One region of the Castellaniella sp. WN genome, then DNA from elsewhere that is predicted to be linked to it. Evidence: predicted binding sites of a transcription regulator. Region 1 holds the regulator's gene; the other holds the start of a gene.
What was found. The regulator sigma-54, encoded in region 1, starts transcription at its own class of promoters, with help from an activator protein. The targets are predictions, from matches to a motif close to TGGCANGNAANCTGCTTT.
Positions count from the first base shown of each region.

Region 1 (10,580 bases):
CCATGGAGCGCACGGACGTGTGTTTGCCGTAGAGGCGCACGGATTCCTCGACCTGGGCGGTCAGTTCGCGCGTCGGGGTCAGGACCAGCACGCGCGGGCGCCCCGGACGGCGGTCCGCGGCGGGGTGGCCCAGCAGGTAGTGCAGGATCGGCAGCGTGAAGCCGGCGGTTTTGCCCGTTCCGGTCTGGGCGGCGGCCAGCAGGTCGCCGCCTTCCAGGACGCGCGGAATGGCCTGGGCCTGGATCGGGGTGGGGTGGGTGTAGCCCGCGTCGTGAACGGCGCGCAGCAGGGGTTCCGCCAGGCCGAGCGAGGCAAAGGTAATCGAAGTATCCAAGAAAATTGACTCCAGCGACCGCCTATCGCTCGAGTCGAGTGATACCAATCGAGGCCGACGTATGAAGAGTGTCAGGTGGGGTGCCGCCAGCGCGCGAGGCGCCCGCCGGGGCCGAAAGAAGTCGCGCGGCGACTGGTTGGCCACGCGAAGCAATGCATTATAGCGTGACTCCCGCGCCGCGCGGCGGATGCATCGGGCCGCCCTCCCCTCGCGTGACCGCCGGCGGACCCGGGAAAATGCATTCCCGGCGCCCGCCGGCTGGGACGCCCTTTAAAATAAAACCATCCGCCCCCCGGCCGGGGGGCGCCATACGAGAGGCCTGGATGCTCCGACGTTACCTGAACCTTGCTGCGCTGGCAGCCCTCACGCTGCTGCTTTCGGGCTGCGGCTACAACGAAATCCAACGCCAGGACGAGCAGGTCAAGGCGGCCTGGTCCCAGGTCCTGAACCAGTACGAGCGCCGCGCCGACCTGGTGCCCAAGCTGGTGTCCTCGGTCAACGCCTACATGGTGAACGAGCGCACCGTGCTGCAGCAGGTCACGGACGCGCGCGCCCGGGTCGGCCAGGTCCGCGTCAGCGTGGACGACCTGGACGATCCGGCCTTGATGGCCCGTTTCGAGCAGGCGCAGGGAGCCCTGTCCTCCAGCCTGTCGCGCCTGCTGGCGGTTTCGGAAAACTACCCCCAGTTGAAGAGCGACGGCCTGTTCCGCGACCTGATGACACAGCTCGAAGGCACGGAAAACCGCATCGCGGTGGCGCGCGAGCGCTACGTCGGCGCGGTGCAGTCCTACAACCTGACGATCCGCCAGTTCCCCACCCTGATCACGGCGCGCGTGTTCGGCTATCAACCCAAGGCCCAGTACGGGCTGGACAAGGCCGACGCCGTCATGCGCGACCCCGAAGTGAAGTTCGATCTGCCCCAGGGGCAGGGAAAATGAACCTGCGCCGCATGCTGGCGAACGGCCTGCTGGCGCTGTGGATGCTGGCGGGCATGGGTGTGGCGCCCGCCCCGGCCTCGGCCGCCGAAACCGCGCAGGCGCCCGCCGCCGCACCGAACCGGGCCGAGCAGACCGCCGCGCCAGACGCGGGCGGCACGGTTGCCGTTCCGGCCTGGACCGGACCGGTCATGGACGAGGCCGGCGCACTGACGGCCGAACAGGTCCGCATGCTCACCGGGCAGGCCCGGACTCTGGAACGGGAACATGGTTCCCAGTTGTTCGTGCTGTTGGTGCCCACCACCGGTAACGAGGCCATCGAGCAGTACGCGCGCCGGGTCTTCGACCAGTGGGCCGTGGGGCGCAAGGGCATTGACGACGGCGTGCTGCTGCTGGTGGCCGTGCGGGACCGCCGCCTGCGCATCGAGGTCGGCTACGGGCTCGAAGGCGCCGTCACCGATGTGGATGCCGGACGGATCATCCGCGAACGGATCACGCCGCGCTTCGCCCAGGGCGACGTCTACGGCGGAGTGGAAGCCGGGGTCTCGGCCCTGTCGGGCCTGATCGCGGGCGAACCTTTGCCGCCCCCAGAATCCTCCAGCGAGAACGACATGCTCGACGAGCGCGTGATGTTCCTGCCCCTGACCTTCTTCGCCCTGGTGATGACCCCTCCCATCGGCGCCCTGCTGATGGGCGGCTTCGTATTCGTGCTGACCGAAAGCCTGCTGTGGGCCGGCCTCGGCGCGCTGGCCGGGCTGGCGCTGGGGATCCTGGGCCGGGTCCTGCGCATCCCCGACCGGCTCGCGCGCGGGCGTGGAGGTCGGGGCGGCGGCCACGGCGGCGGGGGCGGTTTCGGCGGAGGGTTCGGAGGCGGCGGAGGATTCGGAGGCGGATCCTCCGGCGGCGGGGGCGGTGGTGGTGGTGGTGGCCGCGGGGGCGGCGGCGGCGCATCCGGCAGCTGGTAGCCAGCGGAACCGCGACGCGCTGGCGCGCCCGGCCGATCCGGAAGCGGTCGCCGAAACCCCGGCTACAGCGCGGCGAACAGCGCCTGGGCCATGGCGCCGACCAGAGCCTCGCGCCGGGCGTCGGGCGCCGGATCCTCGCCGATCGAGGACCAGTCCGGATGGCCACGGACCTCGTCCAACATGCGCTGCACGTCCGGCGGCAGGTGCCGCAGGGGTTCGGGCGAGGTTTCAGGCACCGGTTCCACGCCCTCGCGCGTGTCCTGCGCGCCGGCATCCGCCGCCGGCTCAGCCGGCTCGGGCTCGGGCGGCGCCATCCGCGCCAGCAGGTCGCCGTCGATGGGCCGCATGGCCGCATGGCCCCGGCATTCCAGCGCCCGCACCAGGGCCAGCTGGCGCAGCCCCAGCAGGTGCAGCACCGGATCGTCCACCGTCATTTCCGTGTTGCCCGCCAACCGGCCCACCAGGCGTTTGCCCCATTGGCTGGCGCCCTGCCAGGCGCCGCCGATGGCGGCCCCCAGCAGCGCGGCGGTTCCCAGGCTCAGGCCCCCGGTCAGCACGTCGATGGTGGCTCCCGCCATGGCTCCGGTGGCCAAGCCCTTGCCGACCTGGATGCCGAACGTGCGCAGGGCCTGGGGATTGAACAAGTCCATCCCCCAGCGCTCGCCCTCCAGCGGCAGAGGATGGTGGGGAAAGGTCGTCTTGCTGAAGCGGTAGCGTTTCAGCAGCGCGTGCACGCATTCCTGTTCCCGGTCGCGGGTGCGCTTGCGCAGCCCCAGGGTGATCGCGGCCATGTCGGTCGGATCCTGGGAACAGGGCAGTCGCAGGGCGGCGGCGTCCACCAGCAGCTCGGCGATCAGGCGCGTGGCGTCCTGCAGCCGGCGCAGGCGCTGCTGGCCCAGGTCCGCGCGCAGGGTCTGCAGGGCGGTCGCATGCTGGTCCAGCATCAGGGCCAGGCGGTCCAGCAGCTGGCCTTCGCCGTCCAGCGCGGGCGCCACGGTATCGAAATCCACCGTGGCGTGCAGCCCCAGGCGAGCCAGCGCGTCGCGCCAGGCCGCCGTGTCCGAGAGCGGCGTGCGGGTGAAGTTCAGCACCGGCAGGATGGGGCGTCCGCAGGCGGCCAGCAGCATCAGTTCGTCGCGATGTTTGGGCAGGACCGGATCTCGGGTGTCGATGACGTACAGGGCGGCGTCGGTTTCCAGCACCGTGGCCAGGACGCGGCATTCCTGCTCGAACCGGCCGGCGGCTTCGGGACTGTCGAGCAGCGCGCGGATACGTTCCGGGCCATCGTGCCTTTCCTGAGGCGGGGACAGCTGGTCCAGGTAGTCCAGGACACCCATGGCGTCCTCCAGCCCGGGGGTATCGCGCAGCACCAGGATGGCCTGGCCGGTCCCGGTCAGCAACTGGGCGCTTTCGACGTGACGGGTGGTGCCGGGGCGGTCCGCGACCTCGCCGAAAGACTCGTCGCGCAGCAGCGTGCGCAGCAGCGAGGTCTTGCCGGTATTGGTATGGCCGACGACCGCCAGGTCGATGGGATTCGAGACGTCAGTCATGGCGGAGACTTCCGATGTGTTCGAGCCAGCCGTCCAGGCTGGGAATCCGGGATACGGCCTGTTGCGACAGAGCGTCCTGCCAGGCCCGCAAGCGTTGGGGCGTGCCCCCCAGGCACAGGGCGCGCAGATCGGGACAGGAACGGCGCAGTTCGTCCAGCCAGGCGGCGGCGCCCCGGTCCGGAGTCAGGCGCGCGTCGCAGACGAACAGCAGGTACGCGGGCGGCACGTGCAGCAGCGCGCGGATGCGGGCGCGGTCATCCCGGCTGTCGCAGCGGCCGAGATCCACCACATCGGCCGGCAGACCCGCCGGGGGCCAGTCCAGGTCGGGCCCCAGCTCGTAGGCCAGCACCGCGGCCCGGCCGTCGGCGGCCTCCACCGGAGCGGCGGGGCCGACCGGACTACCGGCGGCCGGCGCTGGGCGGTCGATGCCCAGGCTGGCGTGGGTGGGCAGCAGCCGTTCGCGCAAGTCCAGCCAGCCCGGGAGGCCCGGATCCACGGACAGTCCGGCCAGGCGGCGCCGCAGGTGCAGCATACAGGCGAACAGCGCCAGCAGCCGCGGCAGCAGCCCCCAGACAACGACGCAGCCGATCAGCCACAGGGACCAGTCGGCCTGGACGCCGGCGGCCAGCGGCCGCGGACCCAGACTGGCGGCGATCTGGGCATCGTCCGGTGCCGGAAAGCCCAGCAGCCCGGGCACGCTGCCCAGCGCCCGCGTCACGCCGACGAAGGTATCCGGCGACAGCAGGGTGGTTTCCCAATGGAAAGTATAGTGGCGCGCGCTCAGCAGCAGGAGCAGCGTGGCCACCGCCCCCAGGAAGGCGGCCGTCCAGGCCCCATGGCTGATCAGCCCGATCGCGGTCTTCCAGGCCCGCGCGCGGCCCAGCAGGGAAAGGAAGGCCTGGGCCGCGAGAGCGGCGTCCGGCCCCCGGACCAGGCGCCGGGTCAGCCAGAGCCACAGGCGCGACAAGGCCGTCGAATCGGGCAACCCCGGCAGCCAGCCGGCCAGCCAGATCAGGAAGGTGAGCGTGTGCAGTCCCAGCAGCCCCAGCAGGGCCAGCGCCAGATTGACCTGCCCCTGCCCCAGGACGGCGGCGGCGGTGCCGATGCCCGCCAGGCCGGCGCACAGCCAGAGGGCGGCCAGCGCCCAGCGGGCGCCGACGGACCATTGGATCAGACGGTCATGCAGTTCGCCGTGTTCGGCCAGCCAGGCGGCCCGCGCCAGGATGCGATCCCCCAGGTCGGCCGGCCGGCGCAAGGCGGCCTGGCAGGCGGCGCGGTCCTCCAGTGGCCCCCAGTGCGCTTCCCGCAAGCGCACGGCCTCGGCCTGCCAGTACTGGAGCAGCGGGCCGGCGTGGCGGGAGTCGGCGGTGGACGGGCGATTCCGCATGGAGAAACGAGCGGGTGAAAACAGGATGATACCGAGTTTTACCGGGCCCGGGCGCGCGATCCTCAGGCGCCCGCGGGCCCGCGGGCCTTGCGCACGCTGGCGGGAGGCACGCCCATGGCTTCGCGGTACTTGGCCACGGTCCGCCGCGCGATCACCACGTCCCGGTCGGCCAGCATCCGCGCCAGCCGCATGTCGGACAAGGGCTTGCCGGCCGGCTCCGACTCCAGCATCGCGCGCATCAGCGCCTGCACCGCCGACGCCGAGGTCTCCTCGCCCGAGCGGGTCTGCACCACCGTGCCGAAGAAAAACTTCAGCTCGTGCACGCCCCAGGGCGTCTGCGCATATTTCAGACGCGTGGCGCGCGAAATCGTCGATTCATGGAGTTCCAGCGCCTGGGCGACTTCCCGCAGGGTGAGCGGCCGCAGCGCCGCGACGCCGGATTCCAGGAACGCCCGCTGATGCCGCGCGATGTATTCCGCCACCCGCAGGATCGTCTGCCGGCGCTGGTCCAGGTTGTGGATCAGGCTGCGGGCCTGGCGCATCCGATCCCGCAGGTCGGGGGACAATTCCTGGCCCGCCAGGCTGTCCGCCAGTTCGGGGTTCAGGCGCACGCGCGGCTCGATGGCGGGGTTGAGACTGACCCGCCAGCCGTCCGCCGCCCGATGGAACAGCACGTCCGGCACGATGTAATGGACGGGGTCGGCCTGCCAGGCGCCCGCCGGCCGGGGATCCAGGCGCCGCAGCGCCCGGTGGGCGGTGTCCAGCAGCGCGCGGTCGCAGCCCAGCGCCTCGCAAAGGCGACCCCAGCGGCCCGCGCCCAGGTCCTCCAGATGATCCGTCAGGCGGCGGGCGCAGGCCAGCACGTCCGCAGGCCACTCGTCGGCACGCGCGCACAGTTGCAGCCGCAGGCATTCGGACAGGTTACGCGCGCCCACCCCCGCGGGATCGAAGGACTGCAGCAAGCGCAGCGCCGTACGCCATTCCTCGTCCTCGACTTCCAGCTCCGGCGGCAGGCTCGCGGACAGCGACACCGGATCGAATTCCAGGTAACCGCGCTCGTCGAGCTCGCCCATCAGCCGCACCACCAGCAGGCGGTCGCGCTCCGTGGCGCGGGTCGCGTGCAACTGCTGCAGCAGATGGTCGATCAGACTGGGGGGCTGGCCCGGCTCCGGCAGATCGTCGGGCAGGACGGCGCGCGCGGGCTGCGACCACAAGCGGTCCAGCCGCTCGGCCTGGGCCGCCGATTCCGGTTCCGGATCGACGGCCTCGAGCAGCGGATTGTCGGCCAGCGCCTGGGCGATCTCCTGATCCAGCTCCTGGGACGAGCATTGCAACAGGGCCAGCGCCTGGCGCAACTGCGGCGTCAGCGTCAGATGCTGATGCTGGCCCAGTTCCAGGGACGGTTGCGCGCGCATGTTCTATCTAGGGCATGTTCAATCTAAAATACAGCCATGAAACCGGAACGAAACGAATCCTCCAGCCGTCGGGACCATGCCTTGCTGCGCAGGATCCTGCTCAAGCTCACAGCCACCTCCAGGATCCTCGCGGCCGCCCTGGTCGTGGTGGTCGCCCTGCTCTGGTATGACGCGCTGAACCGGCTGCTGGCTTTCGGCAACGGCATCGATTATGCCGGAAACCACATCGTGGGGGCGGAAGCCACCGCTCTGCTGCAGCGCTACAACCCCTACTTCTGGGGCGCGCTGGTGGCGTTCGGCTCCCTGCTGCTGGCCTACCTGACCTGGCTGACCGTGCGCGCGATCCTGGCGCGCGCCCGCTTGCGGCCTGTCGATCCCGCCTCCTTCCAGCAACTGGCCGACCATCTGTCCGGCGCCACGCTGGACGTGCTGCTGTGGGCCTGGCAGACTCGCGACGAACCCCTGCGCGTGGGCGACCTGATGCTCACCCGGACCGAGCTGTCCGCCGGCCGCGCCGGCCGCTTGCACCGCGCGGCCGAACAGCTCGCCGTCCTGGAAAACGCCCGTCAGCGGCAATGACCGGAAGGGAGCGCCCCGCTCCGGCGCAGACCCGCGGACGAGACCGGCATCCGGCCGTATTCCCATGAAATCCTTGCCAAGCGGCGGAAAATATGTTTGACTTCCACTTATGAACCCCACGCGCGCCACCTCCCGTGACTTCCCGCAGCTCTCCGCTGCCGGGCGCGCGCGTCCGTCGTTCTCCCTCTCCCTGTCGGGTCTACTGCTGCTAGCGATCGGTTGCCGGGCCTAGCGCCGCGTGGCAGTTCGGCAACCTGTTTCGCCACATCCTCGCATTTCCGCGTCCGTGATCCGGATGCAACCGCCCAGACAGGTACCGACATGATCAAGAATCCCGCCGACAAATACGTTCCGTTCGCCCCGTTCACGCGCGACTTCACTGAGCGCACCTGGCCCAGCCGACGCATCTCCGCCCCCCCGATCTGGATGAGCACCGACCTGCGCGACGGCAACCAGGCGCTGATCGAACCCATGAGCGTGGAGCGCAAGCTGCGCTTCTTCGAACAACTGATCAAGATCGGCTTCAAGGAAATCGAAGTCGGCTTCCCGTCCGCGTCCCAGACCGACTTCGACTTCGTGCGCAAGCTGGTCGATGAAAAGCGCATCCCCGACGACGTCACCATCATCGCCCTGACCCAGGCCCGCGAGGACCTGATCCAGCGCACGGTCGAGGCCTGCGCGGGCGCCAAGCACGCCATCATCCACCTGTACAACGCCTGCGCGCCGGCCTTCCGCAAGATCGTCTTCCGCATGAGCCGCGACGAAGTCCGCGCCATCGCCATCGAGGGCACCCGGATCGTCAAGGCCGAGGTCGCCAAGCATCCGGAAACCCACTGGCGCTACGAATATTCGCCGGAAGTCTTCAGCACCACCGAGCCCGATTTCGCGCTGGAAGTCTGCAACGCCGTGGTCGACACCTGGCAACCGACCGTCCAGGACAAGATCATCCTGAACTTGCCGGCCACGATCGAGGCCACCACCCCCAACCTGTACGCCGACCAGATCGAATGGATGCACACCCATCTGGCCCAGCGCGACAGGATCGTCCTCAGCGTCCACCCCCACAACGACCGGGGCACGGCCGTGGCCGCCGCCGAATTCGCCGTCATGGCCGGCGCCGACCGCATCGAAGGTTGCCTGTTCGGCAACGGCGAGCGCACCGGCAATGTGGATCTGGTCACCCTGGCGCTGAACCTGTACACCCAGGGCATCCACCCGGGCCTGGACTTCTCCGACATCGACGAAGTCCGCCGCTGTGTCGAGTACTGCAACCAGTTGCCCGTGCACCCGCGCCACCCCTACGCCGGCGACCTGGTCTTCACAGCCTTCTCCGGCTCGCACCAGGACGCCATCAAGAAGGGCTTCGCGATGCGCCAGGAAGGCACCGTCTGGGAAGTCCCCTACCTGCCCATCGACCCGGCCGACCTGGGCCGCAGCTACGACGCGGTCATCCGCGTCAACAGCCAGTCCGGCAAGGGCGGCGTGTCCTTCCTGCTGGAACAGGAACACGGCCTGGTCCTGCCGCGCCGCCTGCAGATCGAATTCAGCCGCGCCATCCAGCGCGTTACCGACGAAACCGGCCGCGAGGTCACGCCCAAGGACGTGTTCGAAGTCTTCTCCAGCGAATACCTGGACCGTGAAACGCCGATGAAGCTGATCCGGCACCGCATCACCGGCAGCCCCAAGACCACCGGCCAGAAGCAGTTCATGATCGAGGTCGAGCTGGAAGTCGACGGCGAGGTTCGCCACCTGTCGGGCCGGGGCGACGGCGCGATCTCGGCCTTCGTCGCCGCGCTGGACCTCGACGCCCGCGTGATGGACTACCAGGAGCACGCCATCGGCACCGGCACCGACACCCGCGCGGCGTCCTACATCGAGATGCGCATCCAGGATTCGGCCAGCGGCTACGGCGTCGGCGTCCACGAGGACATCGTGACCTCGTCCTTCCTGGCGATCCTGAGCGCGGTCAACCGCCATGCGGCGGCGGGCGGCGACGTCCGGCCCCGCGCTTCGGTCGCGGCCTGATTCCGCCTCGACGCGAATGTGAAACGGGCGCTCCGCGCGGAGCGCCCGTCATCGGAACTTCAGCGCCATCGGGCGGCGCCGCCTCCGTATCCCGGAGGTTCACCCGGCACCACGATCGCCCGCCTCGTTCAGGCCCCGTCCCACAGGATGGGGCTTTTGCTTGCGCACGCGCCGGAGTCCGATCAATACACGATCGCCAGGCCCGGCAGGTCCACCGTCACCCGGGGCTTTTCCAGCGCCTGGACGACATGGCCGGCGAATTCCCGCGCCAGATCAGGCTGCGAGGACAGGCGGGTATAGCCCAGGGCATCGGCCACCCCCAGGATCTTGTCCAGCAGCAGGACTTTGCCACTGACCCGCAGGGGCTCGCATCCCAGGGACTCCCAGGTTCGCTCGAACCATTCGCGGGCGGCGCGCGCCCGTCCGGGATCCACCGGTGCATCGACGGGCAGTTCCAGCGAACGATGGGCATCGAAAATCACGATCACATGACCCTGCATGGGAGTTTCTCCGTGTAAAGGGACCTCTGGAATGCGCGAATTTACCAGGAAGGGGCGGGTTCCCAGGTGACATCCTCGCCCTTTTCACGTGCCAGGCGCAGCATGGTCAGCAGCGGCCATGCGCGGCGACGCATGCCGACCGGCTGGGCGATGGGGTGTTCGACCGTATCGTCGTGGTCGCCCGAGGCGTCGTCATGGCCGGGATCGGCGGCCACCAGCGCCTCGATGCCGGCGATGGCCTTGTCCAGTTGCGCCCGGGTGATGACGCCGCGTTCCGGCAGGCCGGGCGCGTCGAAGGTCTTGCCGGCGGCCAGCAGAATGGGCCGGGCATGCTGGGCGAACATCAGGACTTCCGCCGCGGATTTCGACTGAAACAAAATGAGCATGGTGGACTTCCCGCAATGGACACATTCATACACTAACCGATCTTCAACCCCCTGCCAAGCGACACAATGAGCGCTCCGACAGGAGGTTCCCCATGCTCGAAACCCTTGCCCCGCGCCGCGTGCCGCCCTGGCTGGCCGGACTGCCGCTGGCGCTCGCCCCCTGGCCCCCGCCGGCCCCCGCGCAGGCCGCGCCCGCCTTGAGCTGCGCCGCGCCGCAGGCCCAGGCGCCCTGCGGCGCGGGGTCCACCCGGGGACCGGCGCCGGCGCCCGCCCCCGACCCGGGCATCGCCAATCCCGTGCACCTGGCCACTGGCGAGAAATTCCTGCGGGCAACCGACCTGCCCGAGCCGGTCTCGGGCGCCCATCCGTCCTTCATCCGCCTGTACCGCTCGGGGTCCGCCGAGGACGGGCCACTGGGCCGGGGCTGGACCAGCGAATACGACATCCGGCTGCGGCCGGCCCCGGACGGCTGGCGGCTGGACCTGCCCGACGGGCGCCGCGTGC
Region 1 is NZ_JBTKZC010000001.1:2,834,783-2,845,362, forward strand. Features, by position in the region: gene ACTPOE_RS13360 (DEAD/DEAH box helicase) at 1-334, opposite strand, end outside; gene ACTPOE_RS13365 (LemA family protein) at 658-1,272, shown strand; gene ACTPOE_RS13370 (TPM domain-containing protein) at 1,269-2,234, shown strand; gene ACTPOE_RS13375 (GTPase/DUF3482 domain-containing protein) at 2,297-3,784, opposite strand; gene ACTPOE_RS13380 (DUF2868 domain-containing protein) at 3,777-5,171, opposite strand; gene rpoN (RNA polymerase factor sigma-54) at 5,234-6,586, opposite strand; gene ACTPOE_RS13390 (hypothetical protein) at 6,623-7,165, shown strand; gene leuA (2-isopropylmalate synthase) at 7,487-9,190, shown strand; gene ACTPOE_RS13400 (hypothetical protein) at 9,373-9,690, opposite strand; gene ACTPOE_RS13405 (DUF1840 domain-containing protein) at 9,732-10,076, opposite strand; gene ACTPOE_RS13410 (phospholipase effector Tle1 domain-containing protein) at 10,169-10,580, shown strand, end outside.

Region 2 (10,580 bases), 1.8 Mb from region 1:
CCAGACCCTGGAGGAAGTCGGCAAGCAGTTCGACGTCACCCGCGAGCGTATCCGGCAGATCGAGGCCAAGGCCCTGCGCAAATTGCGCCATCCCAGCCGTGCGGACAAGTTGAAGAGCTTCCTCGAAGGGCAGTAGCAGCAAGCCAGCTTTTTTGTCGCGGGGCGGCCCTCTTTGCCGCGGGGCCGTTCCAAGGCGAAAAGCGCCCCGCGCGGGGGGCAGCAAGCAGCCGCGGACTGCGCAGCGCGGGGGCCGCTTTCGAGCGGCCCCGTTTCATTTCAGCTTGCGGTACAGCGTGCTGCGGTGGATGCCCAGGCGGCGCGCGGCGCGGCTGATGTTGCCCTGGCAGGCGCGCAGGGCCTGTTCGATGGCCTGCCGTTCCAGCGAGCGCAGGCCCGCGCCGGATCCGGAATCGCCGCAGGAGTCGTAGTTCGGCGGTGATGCCGTGTCCGTCCGGAACGCCGATTCTGCTCCGGCCGCCGTCATGGCGGGAGCGATCGGGCCGTTTCCGGATGGCCTGGCGGAAACACAGTCCGTCGGCGCGATATCCCCGGGCAGGTCGCCGGCCACGACGGGCGCGGGTCCCGGATGCTGGCAGCGCAGCCGGCGCAGCACACTGAAGAGTTCCCGATAGTTGCCCGGCCAGTCGTGGCGGACCAGCACGGCCAGCGCGTCGCCGGTCAGGCGGCCCCCCAGCGCCTGGTAGGCGCCTTCGACGAAGGCCGCCAGGTCGGGCCGTGCGCGCAGCGGCGGCAGATGCAGCGGCATGTCCTGCAGGCGGTAGTACAGGTCGGCGCGAAAACGCCCCTGGGCCACCAGCGTCTTCAGATCCTGGTGGCTGGCGCTGACCAGGCCGAATTCCAGGGACACGCGCTTGTCCGACCCCAGGGGCTGGACCTCGCGTTCCTGCAGGACCCGCAGCAGCCGGGTCTGCAACGCCAGCGGCATGTCGCCGATCTCGTCCAGGAACAGCACGCCGCCCTGCGCCTGCCGCAGCAGGCCGCGCGCGCCTTCGCGCCGCGCGCCGGTGAAGGCGCCAGGCTCGTAGCCGAAGAGTTCGGATTCGACCAGGTGTTCGGGCAGGGCGGCGCAGTTGATGGCGACGAAGGGGCCGGCGCGCCAGGCGCTGCGGGCGTGGATGTGGCGCGACAGGACTTCCTTGCCCGTGCCGGTCTCGCCGCACAGCAGGACGGCCAGGCCCGCGTCCAGGGCGAGCACGGCCTGATCCAGCAGGGGACTGCTGACGGCGTCGGGCTCGGGCAGGGGGCGGGCTTCCGGGCGGGCGGCGGCTGGAACCATGGGCCGCGGGACCGGCGGAACCGATACGGGACGCGCCGGCGTGCGCGGCGGGACGATCAGGCGGCCGGTCAGGGGCTGGCCGTCGTGGCGATGCAACGGCGCGTCGCGGGTATGCAGCGGCCCGTCGATCCATTGCGCGCAGGGCGTGCCGATCAGGTGGCCCCAGTCCGCGTCCAGCGCCCGCAGGGCGGCCTCGTTGGCGCCGGCGATGCGGGTGTCGTCATCCAGCAGCAGGAGGGCGTGGCCGTCGTCCTCCAGCCCCCGGCCCAGGCGGAAATCCAGCCGGCGCAGCGGGCTCTCGCACAGGATCCGGTCGGCGATGCCGCGCGCCATGCGCTGCACCAGGGCCAGCACGTAGTCGCGCATGTCGTCGGCCGGGCTTGACAGATCGAGGATCCCCAGAATTTCGCCCATGGCCGAGAAAATGGGCGCGGCATGGCAACTGAGGATGCTGTTGCAGGTCAGGAAATGCTCCGCGCCGTGGATGCGCACGGCGCGGCCGTCGTGCAGGGCCGTGCCGATGGCGTTGGTGCCGCGCAGGGGCTCGGCCCAGCTGACGCCGGGCTGCAGCGCCACGCGGCGTGCTTTGTCCTGGAAGCTGCGGCTGCCGCGTTCGTGCAGGATCAGGCCGCTGGGGTCGGCCAGCAGCACGACGCTGTGCGCTGAATCCGCCAGCGCGCCCAGCGCGTCGAGGCTGGGCTCGGCCAGGAGCAGCAGGTGCCGGTGGGTTTCGCGGCGGATGTCCAGGTCCGCGCGGGGCAGGGGATTGGGGTCGGTCAGCAGGGCGGGGTCCAGGTCGGCGCAGCGTGCCCAGGACTGGTGGATCCGCGGCGCGGCCTGGGGGCGGGCGCCCGGCGCCAGATGGATCGTGGGCGGTGTCTGCATGGCGTCCTCCCGGGGATGTCGCGGATGCTGTCGCGGTCCGCGACAAAGACTGTCGCTGTTTACGGCGAGAGTTGTCGCAAAATGCGACAAGCTCATGTTTTAAAAGGCGATTCGCATCCAGTATGCCACCGTCCCGCGGCCTTTGAAAGCGCCGGCCGGAGAACCGCGAGAGACTGGCCGGGGCGGCTTTTCGCCGATGCTCCGGTGGCCCCGTCCCTGGCGCTTCCGGTGCGCTCGGCGCGGGCTGGCATGGTCTTTGCTTTGACTGAAGGGAGCACCGTCGCGCGCCGCGGCGGCGCGCCTGGGGCCCCGCCCGCCCGGGGGCCGGCCCGCTACCAAGGAGACAGACATGGACATGACCGACCTGAAGCACTTTGGCATCGATATCGGCTTTCCCTACAAGAAGCACTATGAAAATTACATCGGCGGGCGCTGGGTGGCGCCGGTCGGAGGGCAGTACTTCGATAACCTGTCGCCGATCACCGGGCAGGTGTTCTGCGAAGTCCCGCGCTCGGATGCCGCCGACGTCGAGGCCGCCCTGGACGCCGCCCACGCGGCGCGCAAGGCCTGGGGAGAGACCTCGGTGACGGAGCGCGCCGGCGTGCTGCTGCGCATCGCCGACCGCATGGAGCAGAACCTGCGCCTGCTGGCGGTGGCCGAGACCATCGACAACGGCAAGCCGCTGCGCGAGACCATGGCGGCCGACCTGCCGCTGGCCGTCGATCACCTGCGCTATTTTGCCGGCTGCATCCGCGCCCAGGAAGGCGGGATCTCGGAAATCGACAAGACCACGGTGGCCTATCATTTTCACGAACCCATGGGCGTCGTGGGGCAGATCATCCCCTGGAACTTCCCCCTGCTGATGGCCGCCTGGAAACTCGGTCCGGCCCTGGCCGCGGGCAACTGCGTGGTGCTCAAGCCCGCCGAGCAGACCCCGGCCTCGATCCTGGTGCTGATGGAACTGATCGGCGACCTGCTGCCCCCGGGCGTGCTCAACATCGTCAACGGTTTCGGCAAGGAGGCCGGCGCAGCGCTCGCGTCCAGCAAGCGTATTGCCAAGATCGCCTTCACCGGCTCGACGCCGACCGGCAAGCACATCCTGCGCGCGGCCGCCGACAACCTGATCCCCAGCACGGTGGAACTGGGCGGCAAAAGCCCCAATATCTTCTTCGCCAACGTGATGGATCAGGGCGACGCCTTCTTCGACAAGGCCCTGGAAGGCCTGAGCATGTTCGCCCTGAACCAGGGCGAGGTCTGCACCTGCCCCTCGCGCATCCTGATTCAGGAATCGATCTACGAGCGCTTCATCGAGCGCGCCATCAAGCGGGTCGAATCCATGAAGACCGGCCACCCTCTGGACGCATCCACCATGCTGGGCGCCCAGGTGTCCAAGGCGCAGATGGACAAGATCCTGGGTTACATCGACATCGGTCGCGAGGAAGGCGCCCGCTGCCTGACGGGCGGCGCGCGCAATGTGCCCGGCGCCGGCCTGGACCAGGGCTTCTACGTCAAGCCCACGCTGCTGTTCGGCCAGAACGACATGCGCGTCTTCCAGGAGGAAATCTTTGGGCCGGTGGCCTCGGTGATGACCTTCAAGGATGAGGACGAGGCCGTCGCCATCGCCAACGACACTGACTACGGCCTGGGAGCCGGGGTGTGGACGCGCGATGGTTCGCAGGCCTACCGCGTCGGGCGCCAGATCCAGGCCGGCCGGGTCTGGACCAATTGCTACCACCTGTACCCGGCGCACGCGGCCTTCGGCGGCTATAAGCAGTCCGGCATCGGCCGCGAGACCCACAAGATGGCGCTGAACGCCTACCAGCAGACGAAGTGCCTGCTGGTCAGCTACAGCCCGGATGCGCTCGGGTTCTTCTGACGCGGACATGGCGCCGGCCCGATGGCCGGCGCTTTTCATTCTAGGTTCCGGAAAACGGCGCTCCGCCGGAGCGCCGGGGGAGCCGTTTGCCTGAAAGGAGGTGTTATCGATGGAAACCACAATGAAAGCCGCCGTCGTGCGTGAATTCGGCAAGCCGCTGATCATCGAGGAAGTCGCCGTGCCCCGGCCCGGTCCCGGACAGATCCTGGTCCGGATCGAGGCGTCGGGCGTTTGCCATACCGACCTGCACGCCGCTCATGGAGATTGGCCGGTCAAACCCAAGCCGCCCTTCATCCCGGGCCATGAGGGCGTGGGGTACGTGGTCGGTCTGGGGGCGGGCGTGCGCCACGTCAAGGAGGGCGACCGCGTCGGGATTCCCTGGCTGTATTCGGCCTGCGGGCATTGCGCGCATTGCCTGGGCGGCTGGGAAACCCTGTGCGAGAGCCAGCAGAACACCGGTTATTCGGTCAATGGCGGCTTCGCCCGCTACACCGTGGCCGAGGCCGACTACGTCGGGCGTCTGCCCGATGGCGTCGGCTTCGTCGAGATCGCACCGGTCCTGTGCGCGGGCGTCACCGTCTACAAGGGCCTGAAGGTCACCGACACCAAGCCTGGCGACTGGGTGGTGATCTCCGGGATCGGCGGATTGGGCCACATGGCGGTCCAGTACGCACGGGCGATGGGCCTGAACGTCGCCGCGGTGGACATCGATGACGGCAAGCTCGCGCTGGCGCGCAGGCTGGGTGCGGAAGTGACGGTGAACGCCAGGGAAACCGATCCCGCGGCGTATCTGCGGCGCGAGATCGGCGGCGCCCACGGCGTGCTGGTGACCGCCGTGTCCCCCAAGGCCTTCGAACAGGCGCTGGACATGGCGCGGCGGGGCGGCACGATCGCCCTGAACGGCCTGCCGCCGGGCGACTTCCCCCTGCCGATCTTCGACATGGTGCTCAACGGCATCACGGTGCGCGGCTCCATCGTGGGGACTCGTCTGGACCTGCAGGAGGCCCTGGATTTCGCCGGCGCCGGGAAAGTCGCGGCCACCGTCTCCACCGACAGGCTGGAGAACGTCAACGAGGTCTTCGATCGCATGCTGCAAGGTCGGATCGACGGCCGTGTCGTGATCGACATGGCGGCGTAGCCGCGGTCCCGGAGCGGAAGGGCTCCGGCCCCACGTCGACGGTCCGGACGGCCCGGACGGCGTGGCCGTCCAGACCGGGACACCCGGCACCGGGACGGGGCCGCCTCAGGCGGCCTGGGCCCGGCCCCCGGACTCGGCGAGGCCGATCGGCTGGGCATGGGCATCCGTGTCCAGCGGAACCGTGCCCGAGGACAGGGCCTCGTCCAGGCGGCGCTTGTCCAGCTCGCCTTCCCAGCGGGCCACCACCACGGTGGCGGTGGCGTTGCCCACCAGGTTGGTCAGGGCGCGGCACTCCGACATGAACCGGTCCACGCCCAGAATCAGGGCCATGCCGGCCACCGGCACCGAGGGGATGACCGACAGCGTGGCCGCCAGCGTGATGAAGCCGGCGCCGGTGACGCCGGCCGCGCCTTTGGAACTGAGCATGGCCACCAGCAACAGCAGGATCTGGTCGCCCAGGCTCAGGGGGATGTCGCAGGCCTGGGCGATGAACAGGGCCGCCATGGTCATGTAGATGTTGGTGCCGTCCAGATTGAAGGAATAGCCCGTGGGGATCACCAGGCCCACGACCGATTTCGAGCAGCCGGCGCCTTCCATCTTCTGCATCAGGGTGGGCAGGGCGGCTTCCGAGGAACTGGTGCCCAGCACCAGCAGCAGTTCCTCGCGGATGTAGCGCACCAGCTTGAGGATCGAGAACCCGTTGTAGCGGGCCACAGCGCCCAGGACGACCAGCACGAACAGCACGGCCGTCGCGTAGAACGTGCCCACCAGCATCGCCAGGTTCAGCACCGAGCCGATGCCGTACTTGCCGATGGTGAAGGCCATGGCGCCGAAGGCTCCGATCGGAGCGGCCTTCATCAGGATCTCCACGATCTTGAAGACCGGACCGGCCAGGGCGGTGAGCAGGTCCAGCACCGGCCTGGCGCGCTCGCCGATGATGGCCAGGGCGATGCCGAACAGCACGGCGATGAACAGGACCTGGAGGATGTCGCCGCTGACGAAGGGACTGAACATCGTGGCCGGGATGATGTTCATCAGGAAGCCGCTGATGGTGGAGGCGTGCGCCTTGGACACGTAGGTGGCGACGGCGCCCTGGTCCAGGGTCGCCGGGTCGATGTGCATGCCCGCGCCGGGCTGCACGACGTGGCTGACGATCATGCCGATCACCAGGGCCAGCGTCGAGAAGGTGAGGAAATACAGCATGGCCTTGCCCGTCACGCGACCGACCTGCTTCAGGTCGCTCATGGCGGCGATGCCGGTCGCCACGGTCAGGAAGATCACCGGGGCGATGATCATCTTGACGAGCTTGATGAAACCGTCGCCCAGGGGCTTCATGGCCTCGCCCAGGTCGGGCGCGTAGTGGCCGAGCAGGATGCCGACGGCGATCGCGAACAGGACCTGGACATAGAGGATCCGGTAGAACGGGAGCTTGCGCGCGGGGGCGGCGTGGGTCGGGATGTCGAGCATGGTCCGTGTCTCCAGACAGGGCCGGGTGGGACGAGTCCGCCTCGTCGGCGCCGGCATTTTTTTCAAGGGGAGGCGGCGCCTGTCGTCAGGCCCGCCTGAAACAAGCAAAGCAATCTCCGTGCCAGTTGTTCTCGAGCTCTGGATATCCGATGTATCCGTTTGATATCAAAGTTATTTTTCATCGCTGCCGGATGCCTGACGCCAGTTGTCGGGACCTGATGTGGCGGAATTTCGCACACCCATGCGGTAGAATGTCTGAAATTCCGCCACGCCGAACATGCGACCCCAGAATCCGCCCGCCGCCTCGTGCGCCAAGCCGCGTCGTCCGTCCGCCTGGGCGGTGCGCTGGCTGCTGGCGATCGCGGGAATCGGCCTGCTGACGGCCGCGATCTGGGGGGCTGGCGCCTGGGCCCGGGACCGCGCCCTGCGGGATTTGGAATCGCAGGCTCGTGCCGCGGCGCAGCTGAGCCTCACCGCGCTGGGTCACAAACTCGACAAGTTTCGCGCCATTCCGCGCGTGCTGGCGCAGGATACGGCCCTGGAGGACGTGCTGGAGTCGCCCGCGCCGCGCGCGCTGGAGGACCTGAGCCGCCGGCTGGAGGCGCTGGGCCGGGAACTGGGGCCCTCAGTCCTCTATGTGCTGGACGCGACCGGCTGGACGGTGGCGGCCAGCAACTGGCGCGAACCGGACTCTTTCGTCGGCCACGATTACCGTTTCCGGCCGTATTTCAAGGATGCCATGGACACCCGGGACGGAGCGCATTTCGCCCTCGGGGTGGTGAGCCACGAGGCGGGCCTGTACCTGTCGCGCCGGATCGACGGCGCGCGGGGTCCGCTGGGCGTGGTCGTGCTCAAGATCGGCTTCCAGGACCTGGAAGCCGCCTGGGCCCGCAGCGGCATGCCGCAGTTCGTGACCGATGGGCGGCAGGTGGTGCTGCTGGGCTACCCGGAGGACTGGCATTACCGGGTGGCGCGACCGATGTCGCCGGTCGAGGCCGTACTGGTCCGCGCCAGCCTGCAGTTCGGCGCGGCCCCCCTGGATCTGCTGCCCCTGGCCCCGCTGCTGGTGGACCAGGGCCCGTTTCCGGCGACCCTGCTGCGCCTGACGCGCGCGGCGGCCGGCCTGGAGAAGGGCACGCAAGTCCTGCACGTAGAACAGCCGGTGGCGCGCATGGACGGCTGGCGCCTGCACCTGCTCAAGCCCGTGTCCGCCGCGCTGGCCCAGGCCGCGCTGGCCGCCCAGGCGCTGACTCTGCTGGCCCTGGCCGTCCTGTCCATGGCGGGGTGGTGGGCCGCGCAGCGGCGGCGCCGGGCCCGGGCGCTGCTGGCCGCGCGCGACGCGCTCGAGGCCGAGGTCCGTGCGCGCACCGGCGAACTGCGGCATGCCAACGAGCGGCTGCGCGCCGAGATGGACGAACGCCGCCGGGCCGAGGCGCGCCTGCATGAAATGCAGGACGAACTGGTCCAGGCCAACAAGCTGTCGCTGCTGGGACAGGTGGCCGCGGGCGTGGCGCACGAGATCAATCAGCCAGTCGGGGCGATCCGGACCTATGCCGACAACGCCGGCGAGTTCTTGCGGCGCGGTCAGGCCGACCGCGCGCGGGAGAACCTGTCGGCGATCGCCCGCCTGACCGAGCGGATCGGCGGCATCACGCAGGAACTGCGGGCGTTCTCGCGCAAGCGGGCGGCGTGCGTCGGGGAGGTCGAGCTCGACGCGGCGCTGGACGGCGCCTTGATGCTCTCCGGGCCGCGCCTGGTCCGGCAGGGAGTGCGCCTGGAGGATGGGCGCGCCGGACGGCCGTCGCCACGGGTCCGGGCGGACGCCATGAGGCTGGAACAGGTCTTCGTCAATCTGCTGCACAATGCGCTCGAGGCCCTCGCGGACACCGCGCATTCGCGCGTCCGTCTGAGCGTCGAGCGCGGCGGCGGGCGGGTCCGGGTGCGGATCGAGGACAACGGGCCGGGCGTCGATCCGGCCGCGCGCGAGCGCCTGTTCACACCGTTCTTCACCACCCGGGCGCAGGGTGTGGGGCTGGGCCTGGTGATCTCGCGCGACATCCTGACCGAATTCGGCGGCACGCTGGAGGCGCTCGATGTTCCGGAGGGTGCGGCGTTCGAGGTGGCGCTGGAAGCGATGGAGGACGTGGAATGAATCCGATGGACGTGGTGTTCGTCGACGACGACGAGGACGTGCGCGACGCCAATGCGCAGGCACTCGATCTCCAGGGCGTATCCGTGCGGGCCTGCGCGAGCGCATACGAGGCGCTGGACATCCTCTCCGATGCTTTCCCCGGCGTCCTGGTCACGGACGTGCGCATGGCCGACATGGACGGCCTGACGCTGTTCCGGCACGTGCGACGGCTGGATCCCGAGATTCCCGTGATCCTCATCACCGGCCATGGCGACATCGAGATGGCGGTGGGCGCCATGCGCGAGGGTGCCTACGATTTCCTGTCCAAGCCTTATGCGCCCGAGCGGCTGCTGGCCGCCATCCGCCATGGCACCGCGCAGCGGCGGCTGATCCTGGAGAACCGCCGGCTGCGGGCGCAGGCCTCGGGCGGAGGGGATGCCGCCGAATCGATGCTGATCGGCGATGCGCCCGCCATCGTGCGGATCCGCGAACTGCTGCGGCACGTGGCCGATGCCGACGTGGACGTGCTGGTGCATGGCGAGACCGGCAGCGGCAAGGAAGTCGTGGCCCAGGTCCTGCACCGGCTCAGTCGCCGGCGGGACGCGCCCTTTGTCGCCATCAACTGCGGCGCGTTGCCCGAATCGGTGATCGAGAGCGAGTTGTTCGGCCACGAGGCGGGCGCCTTCACCGGCGCGCAGAAGCGCCGCGTGGGCCGCATCGAGCATGCCGACGGAGGCACCCTGTTCCTCGATGAGATCGAGAGCATGTCGCCGGCGATGCAGGTGCGGCTGCTGAGGGTGCTGGAAACGCGCCAGGTCGCGCCCCTGGGCACCAACAAGCAGCGGGCCGTGGACCTGCGGGTGATTGCCGCCACCAAGGCCGACCTGGGTGAGCCGGCCATGCGCGCGCGGTTCCGCGAGGATCTGTACTACCGGCTCAACGTCGTGACGGTGAACATTCCGCCGCTGCGCGAGCGTCGCGAGGACATCCCGGTGCTGTTCGCCCATTTCGCCGGCCTGGCCGCCCGTCGCTTCGGGTGCCCGGTGCCGCCGATGGATTCCGCGCTGTTGCGCCATCTGATGAGCCACGATTGGCCTGGCAACGTGCGCGAACTGGCGCACTTCGCGGACCGCTGCGCGCTGGGCGTGCAGCAGGCGCCGGCCGGGGATCCGGCTGTGCCGGCGCGGGACGCCGGCAGCCTGCCGGAGCGTGTCGAGCGCTACGAGGCCGAATTGATTCGCGAGGCCCTGGCCGCGCATGGCGGCGAGATCCGAGGCACGCTCGAGACGCTGGGACTGCCGCGCAAGACGCTCTACGACAAGCTGCGCCGCTACGGTATCGATCGGCGGACCTACGTGCGCGGCGACGCCCCGGTCGAGGCGGACGCGAGCGATCCGGGGGTCTGATCCCGGCCGCCCGGCCGCGCGGCCACGCGGCCCTGGTCCCAGGCGCGCTGGCGGAACGCGCGCGGCGATTCCCCGGCCGCCTTGCGGAAGAAGCGCGTGAAATGCGCCGGCTCGGAGAATCCCAGCGCGTCCGAGATTTCCCCGATGGTCATCGAGGTGTAGACCAGGCTGCGCCCGGCCTCCAGCGCCAGCCGTTCGTGGATCAGCTGCAGCGGGGATTTGCCGGCGTGGGCTCGGGTGATCACGTTCAAGTGGGCGGCGGTCATGCCCATCCGCTCCGCGTACCAGGCCACGTCGTGGTGCTCGGCGTATGAAGCTTCCAGCAGTTCGCCGAAGCGGGTGTGGTGCTCCAGGCCCCGGGCGCGGGGCGGGCCGCCGGG
Region 2 is NZ_JBTKZC010000001.1:1,063,886-1,074,465, reverse strand. Features, by position in the region: gene rpoD (RNA polymerase sigma factor RpoD) at 1-136, shown strand, start outside; gene ACTPOE_RS04915 (sigma-54-dependent Fis family transcriptional regulator) at 272-2,182, opposite strand; gene exaC (acetaldehyde dehydrogenase ExaC) at 2,532-4,058, shown strand; gene adhP (alcohol dehydrogenase AdhP) at 4,168-5,196, shown strand; gene ACTPOE_RS04900 (dicarboxylate/amino acid:cation symporter) at 5,302-6,663, opposite strand; gene ACTPOE_RS04895 (sensor histidine kinase) at 6,941-8,815, shown strand; gene ACTPOE_RS04890 (sigma-54-dependent transcriptional regulator) at 8,812-10,200, shown strand; gene ACTPOE_RS04885 (helix-turn-helix domain-containing protein) at 10,146-10,580, opposite strand, start outside.
Region 2: the regulator sigma-54 is predicted to act here: its motif matches at 2,428-2,445, upstream of exaC (acetaldehyde dehydrogenase ExaC).